DNA from 2 places in the Levilactobacillus muriae genome. Region 2 is predicted to be linked to the other one. Evidence: predicted binding sites of a transcription regulator. Region 2 holds the regulator's gene; the other holds the start of a gene.

Region 1 (8,111 bases), on a different contig from region 2:
TTTATTTAGTGATCGGCACTTTGCCGAAGATGAACAAGTTGTTCTGCACGGTTGGGTGAAGACGGTGCGAGGGTCTAAGCGCGTGGGCTTTATCGAATTAAACGATGGGTCTTGCTTGAAGCACGCTCAGATCGTCATGAAGAGTGACCTGGAGAACTACGCTGAAATGACGAAGTTGCCACTGAGCTCGACGATTAAGGTGGTTGGGACGGTTGTTTACACGCCGGATGCTAAGCAGCCTTTCGAAGTTCACGCCGAAGAAGTTGTACTTGAAGGGGCTTCCGACAACGATTACCCTCTGCAAAAGAAGAAGCACTCCTACGAATATTTGCGGACAATGGCCCACTTACGGCCACGGACCAACACGTTCTACGCGGTCTTCAAGATTCGTTCACTGACGGCCTTCGCCGTTCACCAATACTTGCAGGAAAATGACTTCACCTACGTGAACACACCAATTATTACCAGCAGTGATAGCGAAGGAGCCGGGGAAATGTTCCGGGTCACCACGTTAGACATGAACAATTTGCCTAAGACTGACGACGGCAAGGTTGACGACAGTCAAGACTTCTTCAAGAAGGAAACAAACTTGACGGTCAGTGGTCAGCTTCCCGCAGAAGCCTTCGCTTTGGCCTTACGGAATGTGTACACATTTGGTCCAACTTTCCGGGCAGAAAACTCGCACACGGCCCGGCATGCTTCAGAATTCTGGATGATTGAACCAGAAATGGCTTTTGCCGACCTGCAGGATGTGATCAATGAATCTGAAAGCCTTCTGAAGCACGTGGTTAAGTACCTCTTAGCCCACGCCAAGGATGAGCTGGAATTTCTGAACGGTGCCGTGGATGAGGACCTGTTGAACCGTCTTCACCAGACAATCGATGAAAAGTTTGCGCAGATTACCTACACGCAAGCTATCGAAGAGTTGGAAAAAGCCCCCGTTAAGTTTGATGTTCCCGTGTACTGGGGACTCGACTTACAGGCTGAACACGAACGCTACCTGTGCGAACAGGTCTATAAGCGTCCAACCTTCCTGACGGATTACCCCCGTGAGATCAAAGCCTTCTACATGCGCGACAACGACGACGGTAAGACCGTTGCGGCCGCTGACTTATTGGTTCCCCGTATTGGTGAATTGATTGGTGGTAGTCAACGTGAAGAACGGCAGGCTGAAATGGCTAAGAAGATCAAGGTCAACCACTTACCACAAGAAGAATACCAATGGTACTTGGACCTGCGGAAGTACGGTGAAACCAAGCATTCCGGTTACGGGATTGGGTTTGAACGGTTGCTGATGTACGTGACGGGGATGGAAAACATCCGCGATGTGATCCCTTACCCACGGACCCCAGGTAACGCTGAATTCTAATAATTTTATCGCATCAAAAAAGTGCCACTGCAAATTTTGCGGTGGCACTTTATTTTTTTCTTAAATAGTTTCGACAGGGGCTAGCCGCACATAACGCGCGTTGATGTAAGCTTCTGGCCCAATCTGGTACCAGATCAATTGCTGATCATCGATAATGCGACCGCGAATATCCAACGGTTCGCCGTGTTCCAATTGACCAGCAGTCTCGCCATAGGGTTCCGTATAAATGGAGACTGAAGCACCAGGAACGTAATCGACCGACCCAATCCGGGCGAAGTCCTTGGGATGCCAGGACCGCTTTTGTGCCAGGGCAGGATGCGCCAGCTGATGATCACGACGAGCCGTATCGGTTGCCGTTAACCACTGATTGCCACCGAGATTGAACCAGACCGAACCATCTGTCAATGTGATAATCATGAATAACCGCCAGAGCGAATCAGCTGGGAATTGGTAGCCGTATGCAGTCCCATTTGGTTCATCATAGACCAGATGATCCGCCTGTAGGAAAACATACTGATGAACGTGCTGGACGGTCTCCCAGCTGTCGAGTCGATAGAAGTACACGACGCGTTGGACACACGTAGAAAATTTACCACGTTGTGGGCCTTGTGCTTGGAAGATGTGATAGCCATTGACGACAGGAGGCGTTAGGGCGTAAGTCGTGGAAAGTGCACCCCGATGAATCTGGGGAAGCGCCAAGAGCCGACCGGAGTCAAAGTCGACCAGATAGGCGATGATCGGTTTACCCAGTAATCGACGGTAGATAGCAGTTGTCAGACCATACGTGCTGATGAAGTCCTGCGTGAAGCCATGAATCCGTGAGAGTGCGTACCCTGGAATTTCTGGAAACCGACAGTGGACGGGATGATTAAGTGATCCCGTTAAGATGAGTGCCGGTTGCAGCGGGCGATTGTGTTCATCCACCAAACGAATTACCAAGGTGGCAGTTGGTTCGGGCTGCGGTTGGTGGGCTGGCTTTAAGGTGATGGCGTGGTCGGTCAGAACGGGAGGCGTCACGGCTGGCTGGCTGGGAGCAACGGGTTCTGCTGGAGCTGGGATTGGTTGATGACGGCGTTGTGGTGCTACCGGTTGCGGTATATTTTCACGTTGGGGTTTCGGTTCAATCAATCGTCGTAACCAGTCAAAAAAAGCCATGCCATTCACCTCCAGAAGTTTCCTTTAAAATCTAGTATACCATTTTTCCCGGTCAGGCCAACATGTGAACGTTGTCAGATTTCGGCCGATACGCCTAGCGGGCGGATTATCACCGAGAGGAGGGCGGTTCAAAGCGAACTGGCAGACCGCTTCTCAGGCTGACAGCGTCCTACCCACCCCCTAAATTTGGTGAACGGTAAGTCGGCTGGTTTAGACAATGTTGCCAATATTTCATCTTTCAACCTTTTGCAGTCATCAAAAAAGGTGCACAGCTCTCATGGCTGTACACCTTCGGAAATTCATAATTAAGCGTTACTTGAACTTGTGTCACTAGCTTCCGCATTAGCGTCCGTGTCGGCAGCCAATGTAATCTTACCGTCTTCAATCTTGGCAACGAGGTTCTTAACGTCCCCGTGGTCCAAGTAGAAGTCGGCGATTCGATCTTCAATCTCTTCTTGAATCACTCGCCGGAGTGGCCGAGCACCCATTGCAGGATTGTAGCCCTTCTTGACCAATTGTTCCTCGACCGGCGCGGTAACGTGAATGTGGAGGCCTTGGCCCGCCAACATTTGGTTAACGTCAACAATCATTAAGTCAACGATGTGCATCAAGTTTTCCATACTCAGAGAATTGAACTCAACGATATCATCGAACCGGTTTAAGAATTCTGGCTTGAAGTAGTTGGTCAGATTCCCCAGAACAGAGTGCGTGGTACCTTCAGCGGCGGCTCCAAAACCAACGTTGGCTTCGGCGTCACCGGTACCGGCGTTACTGGTCATGATGATCAGTGTGTCCTTGAAGGAAACCGTCCGGCCTTGAGAATCGGTCAACCGGCCGTCGTCCAGAATTTGTAAGAACATGTTCAAGACGTCGGGATGGGCCTTTTCAATTTCATCCAACAGTATCAATGTGTAAGGATGACGGCGAACCTGCTCGGTAAGCTGGCCAGCTTCTTCGTAGCCAACATAGCCAGGTGGTGACCCGATTAGCTTAGAAATGGAATGCGGCTCCATGTACTCAGACATATCGAAACGAACCATCGCGTCTTCAGAACCAAAGAGTTCGTTGGCCAATTGCTTGGCTAATTCCGTCTTCCCAACACCGGTTGGACCGACGAAGAGGAAGGACCCAATTGGACGACCAGTGCCGTTCAGACCGATTCGGTTCCGCCGGATAGCCCGAGCAACCTTGTCGACGGCCTCATTCTGGCCGATGACGTGCTTTTCAAGGTCCGCACCTAAACTCTTGAGTTGGTGCTGTTCCTTGGCTTGCAATTCACCGACAGGAATGCTGGTCTTTTCTTCCACGATGTCTTGCATATCCTTGACCGTAACTTCGGCGGAAGCGTTTTGGTCGGCATCCTTGGCAGTTTCCTTGGACTTCTCCAACTTGGTGACTTGGTCACGGTAGTAGGCGGCCTTTTCATAGTCTTCCTGCTTCAAGGCGGCTTGCTTCTGTGCTTCGGCAGACTTAATCTTTTCATCAATGGCCTTAGGGTCGGCGATGTTAATGGTTAAGTTCTTCCGAGAACCAGCCTCATCCAACAGGTCAATGGCCTTGTCTGGTAAGAACCGGTCTTGAATATACCGATCAGATAGACGAACGGCAGCCTCAATGGCGTCATCGTCGTAGTGAACGTGGTGGTAATCTTCGTATTTCTTTTGAATGCCTTTTAAAATCTTAACGGCTTCGTCAGCACTGGGTTCGTCAACCGTTACGGGTTGGAACCGCCGTGCTAAAGCCTGATCCTTTTCAATATCACGGTATTCACTCAGCGTGGTTGCACCGATCAATTGAAAGTCACCACGGGCGAGGGCTGGTTTCAAAACGTTACCAGCATCCATACCGCCTTCGGCATTCCCGGCACCCATGATCTCGTGAATTTCATCGATAAATAGGATAATATCGGGATTAGCTTGAACTTCTTTCATCAACTGTTGCATACGTTGCTCGAATTGGCCACGGATACCAGTTCCTTGGACCAATGACACAACGTCTAAGCGAATAATTTGCTTGTTGGCGAGCTTTTGGGGAACGTTGCCTTCGACAATCCGTTCCGCAAGGCCTTCAACGACCGCCGTCTTCCCAACACCGGCTTCTCCAATCAACACAGGGTTGTTCTTCGTCCGCCGGTTAAGGATCTCGATGACTTGTGCCGTTTCTTTGTCCCGGCCAATAACGGGATCAACTTTACCATCCTTTGCCAACTGGGTGAGGTTCAATCCGTATTGACTGAGTAAGCCATTACCGGAACCGCCCTGGTTGCCAGAAGGTTGGGTTGGTCGACCTTGTCCGGAGTCCTGTCGGAAATTATTAGTTTGGTTGTTGTCGCCGCCTTGCATAGCCCGGAAAATATCGTCCAGGTTATTAAAGCCGAATGGATCTTGTGCCATACGGCCACCTCCATTTCCAGAATCGTTTGATTGTTGCTGTTTCAGCAGCTGGTAACAATTTTGGCATAGGTCAACTTGTTGCCGCTGCCCGTTTACACTCATGTAAAGGTGAATCGTTGCTTCATTGCGGTGGCAATTTTGACATAGCATCTTGTCGTCTCCTTTCTTGCCTGGAGTTCTCGTGGAAATTCCACGGGTCTTCGAAAAGTGTTTGACCTTTCTTGACCATTGACCACATTATACCGCGTTCATCTGGACGTGCAAGTATTTTGTTTGCACGATAAATGCACGATATTACGGGGGATTTCTAACGAACGCCTTCATTTTAGCACTCTCACTAATAGAATGCTAAAATGAACATTTCAAAATTGAAAATTCTTTTTGGATAAGCTTTGACCGACACGTGTTTGGCCCGTAAGATAGGGGAGAACGCAATCGGAAAGTGTTGTGGACGTGATATAATAGGCGTACTGAGATTGACGGTAAAACTTACCATGAGACGTAACTAAATCTGGTAACTGGAACCTATTAGGCCGCAAGACACGTCGTTGACGATAACGTAAAGGCCTTAGTGATTTAGTAGTGATGGGAAGTAGATTAAGGTTGTTACAAGGTGATCGTCGATTTGAAATTCTGGCAGTCGCGGAAGACAAGTGTTGGTTATACTCAGAAAAAGAGAGCGGGAGGAAAAATAGTGGAACGAGACTTTACGGATTTAATGAATCAATTGAAAGATAAGAAAATTGCGCAGTTTGAAGTCACACCGGCAGACTTCCCAGCATTTCAAAAAGCTTTTATGGCATACGAAACGCGGAAACGGGTTGTGGGTAAGGCCGAAAAGAACGGGAAACTCATCTACCACTACGATCATGACGCCGGAAATGACGGCGAATAACGTTTTTTTGATGAAAGCGGTTCATGTATAACTTGTAATTTGTGGCTTACATTGATATTCTTAGTAGGTAGGCGTGACTCGTTGAATGGTTGTTTGGCCAATGCGCAAGGTCAAGGCGAGTCGTGTCGGTAAGTAGTCAACCTAAGCTTAAAGGAGATCGATCAATTATGGAAAAACGCGAATTTCATGTTACAGCAGAAACTGGTATCCATGCACGTCCAGCTACTTTATTGGTACAATCAGCAAGTAAGTTCAGTTCTGAAGTTAGCTTGCAGTACCAAGACAAGTCCGTTAACTTGAAGTCTATCATGGGTGTTATGTCTTTAGGTGTTGGCCAAAACGCTGACATCACCATTACGACTGACGGTGAAGACGAAGCTGATGCAATGACTGCTATTGCTGAAACAATGACTAAAGAGGGTTTGTCTGACTAATGAAGACGATGCTCAAGGGGATTGCTGCCAGTGATGGGGTGACTTGCGGTCGGGTTTACCGACTGGACGAGCCAGACCTTCACGTCTCTCAGCAGACAGTCACTAATCTTGATTACGAATTAAATCGATTCCATCAGGCCCTTGAAGCAACCGTTTCAGAGATTGAGACGATAAAAACTCGTGTAAATAAAAACCTGGGTGCTGACCGTGCCCAGGTTTTTATTGCACAAATTGCCATGTTAAAGGATCAGGACCTGATGGGACACGTTGAACTAAATATCAGAGAGCGACATGCGAATACTGAATTTGCGGTCGCACTGGTCACCACAACAATCGAGGAAGAACTCGCAGAATTGGTCGACAATCCTTACTTACAGGATCGTCTGACCAACTGGCAGACTGTGGCAAAACGCTTAACAGCCCATCTGCTGGGGGTCACCCTACCGGATTTGGCACTGATTAACCATCCCGTTGTCGTGGTCACACACGATTTGATTGCTAGTGAGGCGGTAGCGGTCAACCCACAACAGGTTTTGGGATTTATCACCGATGCCGGTGGCCGTACGTCCCATTCCTCAATTTTGGCACGGTCGTTGAATTTGCCGGCAGTCGTGGGAACTCAGGTGGCAACTCAGACGTTGACCAATGGCGAGTTAGTTGTGGTCAATGGCACCCAGGGAAACGTCATGGTCGGACCGACGGCAGATGAGATTGCCGTCGCGCGACGGGCCATGGTCCAACGCGTGAAAAATCAACAGCGACTGGATGAATTGGCGCATCACGAGACGGTCTCCAAAGACGGCGTGGGTGTGACACTAGCTGCTAATATGGGAACTGTGGCTGATTTGGCCCGGGTGACGGCTGGTGGTGCCGAAGGCGTTGGCTTATTCCGAACCGAATTTTTATATTTGGACGCGCAGCACCTGCCGACTGAAGACGAACAGTTCGCCATTTATCGCCAGGTGCTAGAGACGATGGCGCCTCGGCCGGTGGTCATTCGTACATTAGATGTGGGGGGCGATAAGGAACTCCCTTATCGGCCATCACAGAACGAGGCTAATCCCTTTATGGGGGCACGCGCCATTCGCCAGAGCCTTGCACATCAGCAGGTCTTTCGAAGTCAATTGCGAGCTTTGATTCGCGCGTCGGCGTTTGGTCATTTGAGCATCATGTTCCCGATGATTGCGACGTTGGATGAACTACGGCAGGCCAAGGCAATTTACGACGATGAACGCTCTAAATTAACGGCAAAGCGGGTGCCCATGGGCAAAATTGCCGTGGGTATGATGGTTGAGGTGCCAGCAGCGGCATTGTTGGCCGACCGGTTTGCGAATGAAGTGGATTTCATGAGCATTGGGACCAACGACCTGATCGGGTATACTCTGGCGGCTGATCGGACCAATCAGAACGTCGCTTATCTTTACCAGCCGTATCATCCGGCGATTCTGCGCTTGATCGATAACGTTATTTCGGCCGGACATGCGGGGGGGATTCCCGTTGCCATGTGTGGAGAAATGGCGGGGGATCCGATCGCATTACCGCTCTTGCTAGGGATGGGCCTTGACGAATTCTCTATGGCGCCGAGTGCGATTGCTAAGACGCGTCAGTTGATTGGTCAGTTAGATGCCCATGAGTTGGTGGCATTGGCAGAAACGACGGTTAATTCCGCCAGTACCAGTCAGGAAGTCGTTACCATGGTTCAAGCGGCTGTTCCTGACGTGCTGAAATAAACTGAATATGAGTGAAGGGCATCCGTTTTATTCGGGATGTCCTTTTTAGTTGTGGTGACGACACGAAACGAGTCCCAGTCTGCTGGTGGACACATCCCGGATCACGTCCAAACACTAGCGGGCGGGGATTGGCGG
Region 2 (8,111 bases):
CGCCGCGTCGGGGGCCTTGTTTAAATCTGGATGATACTTCTTAGATAATTTCCGGTAGGCCTTTTTAATTTCATCTTGGCTGGCATCCTTTGAGACACCTAAAACGCCATATAAGTCCGATTGCGCCATCGTTTTCCTCCCAATCCATTCCGAAATTTTTCGCTACTAGTAAGAATAGCATACTCGAAACAAAAAGCCAAAGCCCCACGGACTCTGACTTTTTGCCATGACAATTTACGATTAAACAATCAGTCTTTACTTCTTGTCCTTATCGTCGTCATCGTGAACTTCATGGAAGTCTCCGTCAACGGTGTCGCCATCTTTACCGTCAGTCTTAGCACCATCAGCACCGGCAGCTTGATCAGCATCGCCGTTAGCGTCGCCTTGAGCTTGTTGTGCTTGTTGGTACAACTTCACGGAAAGGTCTTGGATAATCTTGTTCAGGTCATCCTTCTTAGCCTTCATGTCGTCCAAATCGTTGGACTCTTGGGACTTCTTTAAGGCATCACGCGCGTCTTCAGCCTTCTTGATTTCATCATCGGAGACCTTGCCCTTAACGTCTTTCAGTGTCTTGTCAGTCTGGAAGAGCAATTGGTCGACTTCGTTCTTGGTGTCGACTTCTTCCTTACGCTTCTTGTCGGCAGCTTCGTTTTCCTTAGCTTCCTTCATCATCTTTTCGACTTCTTCGTCGGAAAGACCACCGGAACTCTTGATAGTGATCTTTTGTTCCTTGTTGGTTCCCATATCCTTAGCGGAAACGTTAACGATCCCGTTCTTATCGATATCGAACGTCACTTGGATTTGAGGAACGCCACGAGGTGCAGCTGGAATGTCAGCGAGTTGGAAGTTACCCAACGTCTTGTTGTCAGCAGCCATTGGCCGTTCACCTTGTAAAACGTGAATATCAACGGCTGGTTGATTATCAGCAGCGGTTGAGAAGACTTGGGATTTGCTGGTAGGAATCGTGGTGTTCCGGTCGATCAGCTTGGTGAAGACCCCACCCATGGTTTCGATACCCAAAGATAATGGCGTCACATCAAGTAAAACAACGTCCTTCACATCACCAGTGATAACCCCACCTTGCACGGCAGCACCTAAAGCAACGGCTTCGTCAGGGTTGATGGAATGGTTGGATTCCTTACCCGTCCACTTTTCAACGGCATCTTGAACGGCTGGAATCCGAGTAGACCCACCATTTAAGATAACAACATCAATGTCGCCAGCCTTTAAATCGGCATCCTTCAACGCATTTTCAACGGGAATCCGAGTCTTTTCGACCAGATCAGCCGTCAATTCGTTGAACTTTGCGCGACTCAATGACTTTTCCAAGTGAAGTGGCCCGTTGTCGCCAGCGGAAATAAATGGCAAGCTGATCTGTGCTTCGGTAACCCCAGAGAGGTCCTTCTTAGCCTTTTCAGCAGCATCCTTTAGCCGTTGTAAAGCCATCTTATCCTTAGATAAATCGACACCGTTTTCTTGCTTGAAGTCGGCGATCAACCAGTCCATGATCTTCTTATCGAAGTCATCCCCACCTAAATGGGTATCACCGTTCGTTGAGAGAACGTCAAAGACACCATCACCTAAGTCTAAGACAGAAACATCAAAGGTCCCACCACCAAGGTCGTAAACCATAATCTTTTCGTCTTTATCTTGCTTGTCCAAACCATAAGCTAAAGCAGCAGCCGTAGGTTCGTTGATGATCCGTTCAACGTTCAAGCCGGCAATCTTACCAGCATCTTTAGTCGCTTGACGTTGGGCATCGTTGAAGTAAGCTGGTACCGTAATAACCGCCTTTTCAACTGTGTCACCGATGTAGTCTTCAGCGAAGGCCTTCAAGTGTTGTAAAATCATTGCTGAGATTTGTTGTGGCGTGTAATCCTTGCCATCAACGGAAACCTTGTAACCTGCTTCACCCATATGACTCTTGATGGATGAGATTGTGTTTGGGTTGGTGATTGCTTGCCGCTTGGCAACTTCACCGACTTGCGTTTCACCGTCTTTAAATGCAACAACTGATGGCGTCGTCCGGGCGCCTTCCTTGTTCGCAATAATCTTCGGGGTACTACCTTCAAGAACGGCAACGGCTGAGTTGGTCGTCCCTAAGTCAATTCCGATAATCTTGTTACTTGCCATCAAAAATTCCCTCTTTGTTAGTTTTTTTTAATTTGCTTTATTGTGCGACGACAACCATTGCTGGCCGTAGAACGCGATCCTTCAGTTGGTAACCCTTTTGGAGGACCTTAACGACCGTTTCGGCCGCCTGACCATCCTCTGCAGGCACTGATTGAACCGCTTGATGCAACGTTGGGTCGAATGTCTTCCCAATGGCTTCAATCTCCGTGACGTGGTTTCGCTTTAGGGCATCTTCCAAATGATCATAGGTCATCTGAACACCCTTCTTCAGTTGTTGCCCCGCCTCGTCCGCTGCTTCTACTGCGAGAGCACGCTCCAAGTTGTCAATGACGGGGAGCACGTCCTTAGCCAGTTGTTGGCCATCATACTTGATAAGCGTTGCCTGTTCCTTTTGGAACCGCGCTTGCATGTTTTGGACTTCCGCCTCCGCACGCAAATACTTATCTTCGAAGTCACTGGCCTTGCGCTTGAGTTCATCAACTTCGGCCGCGGTCGCAACCTTCTTAAATAACTTTGGCTTCTTTGGCGCTGCCTTTTCGGCCGATTCAGTCTTTGAATCTGGCTTAGTCGTGGCGGCCTTTGCCGCAGTTTGGTCATCGGTGGACGCTTGTTGCTTGTCAGCCACGATAAAAACCCTCCCTTTCTTTACTCGTCATAAAACCGGTAGTAATCTAATAGTTTCTTCGCGAGCTCTTCACGAAACGCCCCAACAATACCGAGCATCCGAGAATATGGCATTCGCGTGGGTCCCAGAATTGCGATCATCCCCTGACCATGTTGGTCAACATCATAGGTCGCCGTGATCAGACTGAAATTCTGCAACGCATCATTGGTCATTTCATTACCGATGCGCACGGAGATCTTATCGCTAGGTTGCCCCAACACACTCGCAATGTCATCGGTCTTATCGATCAACGAATACAAGGACTTCAGTGAATCAACGTCGCTATCCTGAGAAAAGTTCAGTAGGTTGAGTCGCCCACCAACGTAGAACCGCTCCTGAGCGGCCCGCGTCAGCACATCGCCAAAGATATCTAAGAATCCCTGAGGACTTTGTAGATAGTGCGCGATCTTTGCGGGAATATCAGCCTGTAGCTTCCGTAAGACTTCCGGTAAAGTCAGTCCCACCAATTGGTCATTGATCAAGCGGACCACAGCTTCAAGCTGCTCACCGTCAACGTCGCCGGCCACGTCAAACGTTTGGTTCTCCACGTCACCACTATCGGTGACGAGAATGGCCATAATCTGCCGCTTGCCCAAAGGCACTAACCGAAAGCCGCTGAGGCGACTATCCTTTAACTCCGGCTTCAACGTGAACGCCGTGTAACTCGTCAGGTTAGACAGGATTGTCGCGGATTGCGAAATGATTTCGTCAATCTTATGAAAATCGCCACCTAGTGATGACTGAATCACATCGATATCGTTGGGCCGCAAAGGATCGGGCTTAACCAGATGATCAACGTAATACCGGTAACCTTCGACCGAAGGAATTCGGCCGGAAGACGAGTGGGTCTTCTTAATCAAGCCCTGCTCTTCTAAGGCTGCCATCTCGTTACGAATTGTCGCTGAGCTTACGTGGATGGGTAACTGCTTGGCTAATGCCTTGGACCCCACCGGAACACCGGTATTGGTGAAGTCGCGGACAACGGCTCGCAGAATCATCATTTGTCTTTCTGAAAGCATCACAATCACCCCTTTTTTAGCACTCAAACTAATCAAGTGCTAAGACACATATATAATGTAGCAAAACCGGGATTTGAAGTCAAGAAATCTGGTAGAATTTTTAGCAATCTCTGCAATTAAGTGCTAATTTTTTGATTTGGCCGTGATCTTGATGACTATTGCCACCTGCGGCTGCCAGAGATTCCGGCGGCTGTGGGGATCGCCTGCAGCCTCCCCACAGCGTTCCGGCTTAAATTTGGTGAACGGTAAGCCGGCTGGTTTAGACAATGTAGCCAACTATTCAGGACGCTATCTCTACTGTGTAGAGGGTTATGCCAACATTTTATCTTTCACCCTTCAGTTAGCTAGTTGTACCACTAGCTATAACCCAGATTTCAACCGCCATAACCCTGTTTTCTAACTCAAAACACCTATTAACCAATCCCCAGCATAGCAAAAATCTTTCACCTTGCAATTATCTTCCCAAAATAAAAGAGCCCAGATAAAATTATCCAGGCCCCTCATTTATGCTGTGATTAAATTGCCTAATCTGAGACGACCTGGGCGAAATAATCTCGCGTAGCCGTCTCGTCCTTCTTGAGTTGGGCAATTAACCTCTCTGCGGAATCGAATTTCACTTGGCCCCGTAAACGGTGATGCCACTCAACTTCAACGTTTTCACCATAAAGGTTCCCCTGATAGTCCAGGAGATTCATCTCCACCGTGATTGGCCGATCGTCACCAAAGGTATCGTTATGTCCCACGGAAATCATACCGGGATACCAGATAGCCCCAACCTTTAACCGCGCCGTGTAGACACCAATGCCTGGCAACCATTCATTCTCCGGTGTCAGAACGTTTGCGGTTGGGTAGCCAATGGTTCGACCTCGAGCTTCACCATGAACAACGACCCCCGTCGACCGGTAAAGGTAGCCCAAAAGTGTATTAGCCGTATCGACATCGCCAGTCTTCATGGCCGCACGAATCCGCGTCGAACTGATCTTTTCCTGATCACCAATTTCCTTAGCCACCGTTTCCACCCCAAAGCGCCCCTGTGCATAGGCTGGCAACAGATCCATCGTGGCTACATCCTTCTTACCGTAAGTGTGGTCAAATCCAGCCACCGCTGTCAGCGTATGAAAAGCCACGAGGTAGTTGTCAACAAACTCTTGGGGCTTCTGGGCAGCGAATTCTCCGGTATAGCTGACCAGAAAGACCCGGTCGACACCCAATCGATCAAGCTGTTGGAGCTTACGTTCGGGCGTGCTCAGGTACTTGCGGTCATCACCCTCTAACGGCCGGTAGACCAACGCTGGATGGTGATCATAGGTCAATACCGCCAACTTGACGTGCTTGGCCGTAGCGAGCGCCTTAGCCCGCCTAATGACCGCCTGGTGCCCTCGGTGGACACCATCAAAGAATCCCATGGCCAAAACAACCGGGTCTGCCGGAATCTGGCGGGGGTCCAACGGATGATGTATGCGAATAACTTCCATTACGAGACGCCTCTTTCTTAACGCTTAATTCACCGTAAACATTTTCAACGGCTTATATTGTTTTTTTTCGGGAAGGTACTGGTACAAACACTTCGTCTGGTCCTGATACGTCAAGGCCACGATGCGTGCTGACAGGCCAACCTGATCTTCATCCAGGAAGACGCCGTTCTTCACGAGGCCCCAGAGCCGCTCTGATAACGCCACGTGTGGATAATCCTGCAAGGCATAGTCGATTGGTCGAAGAATCCCGGAAAGGTCCTCAGCGGCCATTGCAGCGGCCACCTGGTCCAACGTAACCGTTTGGTCCAGGTCAAAGCCACCACTCTTGAGCCGCGTCAACGAGGCCATCACGGCAGGTACCCCTAACTGTCGACCGAGGTCAACTGCGAGCGTCCGCACGTAAGTCCCTTTGGAACAGGCAATCTCAAACGCAATAGTCTGAGTACCCTGTTCGCCATCAAACTGGCCATCATCGACCAAGTCAAAGGCTGACACGGTAATCGTCCGAGTCGGCCGTTCAACGGTCTCACCAGCCCGCGCGTATTCATAGAGCCGACGACCGTTCACCTTCACTGCGGAAAACATCGGTGGTGTCTGCTGGATGGTCCCAGTCAACGTTGCGGCCGCTTGAAGCAGTGTAGCGCGATCAAACGGCGTTGTCAAAGGTTGGCGGTCAACGACGTCACCGTCCAAATCCTCCGTAGTCGTTGCCAGGCCTAGTGTGACTGTTCCCTTGTAGACCTTCCCAGAGGCCATGAGATACGGCACAACCTTCGTCGCACTCCCAATACAGATGGGTAGGACCCCATCCACACTCGGGTCCAGCGTGCCACTGTGGCCGACCTTCTTCGTATGCAGAATATGACGCAACTTCGCCACACAGTCAAAACTCGTGAGGCCGCGTTCCTTATAAAGCGGGATAATCCCATCCATCTTCGTTTCCTCCGTTTCGTGGTGCACTAATTATCGTGACTTGCTAAAAGCTGAAAATATTGGCGAACGATACCTTTAATTAATAAAAAGATTGCTCTACCAGGCGGTTAGTTGCCTAGCCAGAGATGGTCAGGGATGGAACCAGCTGTGACGAAAGCCTGACCTTTGGCTGCAGACGTTCCCACAGCAGACGGAATCCCTGACCACCGCAGGCAAATTAACCCTTGTTCGTCATTAAAAAGGGGCGTTGATCCGCTTGGATCAACGCCCCTCTCAAACACCGTGAGAAACTACTCGCGGCGGTGTAGATCATTCAGCAGTTCATCGATATGACTTCCGTAACGTACGGAAGAATCCTGTTCAAAGTTCAGCTCTGGCGTCTTATAGATGCTCAAGCGTGAACCCAGTTCAGACCGAATCAGACCCGTCGCCTTATTCAGACCTTGTTGTGTCTTTTCCGCTGAAGAAGCCTTGTCCGATAAAATACTGTAGTAAATCGTTGCCTGCTGCAAGTCACCTGTGACTTCCACGCCGGTAACGGTGACGCCCTCGACCCGGGGATCGCGGACACGTTTTAGGAGAATATCCGTAACTTCCCGCTGGATTTCTTGTTCCAACCGGCCAACTCGATATTGTGCCATGACGTTTGCCTCCGATTTTTATTTAACGGGAACTTCCTTCATGATGTAGGCTTCGATCACATCGTCCACCTTAATATCATTGAAGTTCTCGATAGTTAATCCTAATTCATAACCCATCTTAACTTGCTTGACGTCGTCCTTGAAACGCTTCAAGCTACCAAGCTTACCTTCGTAGATGACCACACCGTCACGGATTAACCGGACGTCGGCGTCAGCTGTCACGTAACCTTCAGTAACCATCCCACCAACGATTGTACCAACCTTAGAAGCATGGAAAATGTTCTTAACTTCGATTTGGCCAGTAACTTCTTCTTCGTAAGTAGGTTCCAGCATCCCCTTCATCGCCGTTTCGATTTCATCGATGGCGTTGTAGATGACGTTGTGCAAACGAATGTCGACCTTATCGCTATCCGCTTGCGTTCGTGCTTGTGGCGTAGGCCGCACGTTGAACCCAATAATGATGGCGTCTGAAGCTTCGGCTAAGGTAACATCACTTTCGTTAATGGCACCCACGGCGGAGTGAATGATGTTCACCCGGACACCGGAAACATCGATCTTTTGCAGGCTCCCTGCCAAGGCTTCAACGGAACCTTGAACATCAGCCTTGATGATAACGTCAACTTCCTTCATTTCGCCTTCTTTAAGAGAGTCGAAGAGGTTGTCCAACGTGACATGGCTGGTATTCTTACGTTCCTGAACCAAGGCTTCCTTAGCCCGTTCTTCACCAGCAGCCCGAGCAGTCTTTTCGTCGTCAAAGACCACGAAACGATCCCCAGCTTCTGGCACATCGCTCAACCCAGTGATTTCGACTGGTGTTGAAGGCTTGGCTTCCTTGATCCGACGACCACGTTCGTTGGTCATCGTCCGAACCTTACCAAAGGTGTTCCCAACCACGATTGGGTCACCCACGCGTAAAGTCCCTTGTTGAACCAGTAGGGAAGCAACAGAGCCACGGCCCTGATCCAAACTAGCTTCGATGACGGAACCGACCCCGTTTTGTTCTGGGTTAGCCTTTAATTCCAACACTTCGGATTGCAGGAGAATCATGTCGAGCAATTCGTCGATGTTCTTCCCAAACTTCGCAGAGATTTCAACGAAGATGGTGTCACCACCCCAGTCTTCAGGAATCAATTCGTATTCCGTCAACTGTTCCATAACGTGGTTCGGGTTAGCACCTGGCTTATCAATCTTGTTAACAGCCACGATAATTGGCGTCCCAGCAGCCTTCGCATGATGAATGGCTTCG

The links. Region 2 encodes HrcA, which represses chaperone genes, less so after heat shock. Its sites were predicted from a motif close to TTAGCACTCNNNNNNNNNGAGTGCTAA; they were not measured.
Region 1: a site for HrcA is predicted at 5,243-5,269, ahead of ACKTSF_RS12435 (ATP-dependent Clp protease ATP-binding subunit). Genes of this name have one in related genera too.

Annotation. Positions count from the first base shown of each region.
Region 1 is NZ_BAAFRU010000022.1:11,768-19,878, forward strand. It holds gene asnS (asparagine--tRNA ligase) at 1-1,369, shown strand, start outside; gene ACKTSF_RS12430 (MucBP domain-containing protein) at 1,430-2,524, opposite strand; gene ACKTSF_RS12435 (ATP-dependent Clp protease ATP-binding subunit) at 2,830-5,067, opposite strand; gene ykzS (protein YkzS) at 5,612-5,812, shown strand; gene ACKTSF_RS12445 (phosphocarrier protein HPr) at 5,980-6,246, shown strand; gene ptsP (phosphoenolpyruvate--protein phosphotransferase) at 6,246-7,976, shown strand.
Region 2 is NZ_BAAFRU010000002.1:203,621-211,731, reverse strand. It holds gene dnaJ (molecular chaperone DnaJ) at 1-129, opposite strand, end outside; gene dnaK (molecular chaperone DnaK) at 256-2,133, opposite strand; gene grpE (nucleotide exchange factor GrpE) at 2,171-2,758, opposite strand; gene hrcA (heat-inducible transcriptional repressor HrcA) at 2,779-3,816, opposite strand; gene ribF (riboflavin biosynthesis protein RibF) at 4,341-5,291, opposite strand; gene truB (tRNA pseudouridine(55) synthase TruB) at 5,316-6,224, opposite strand; gene rbfA (30S ribosome-binding factor RbfA) at 6,515-6,865, opposite strand; gene infB (translation initiation factor IF-2) at 6,884-8,111, opposite strand, start outside.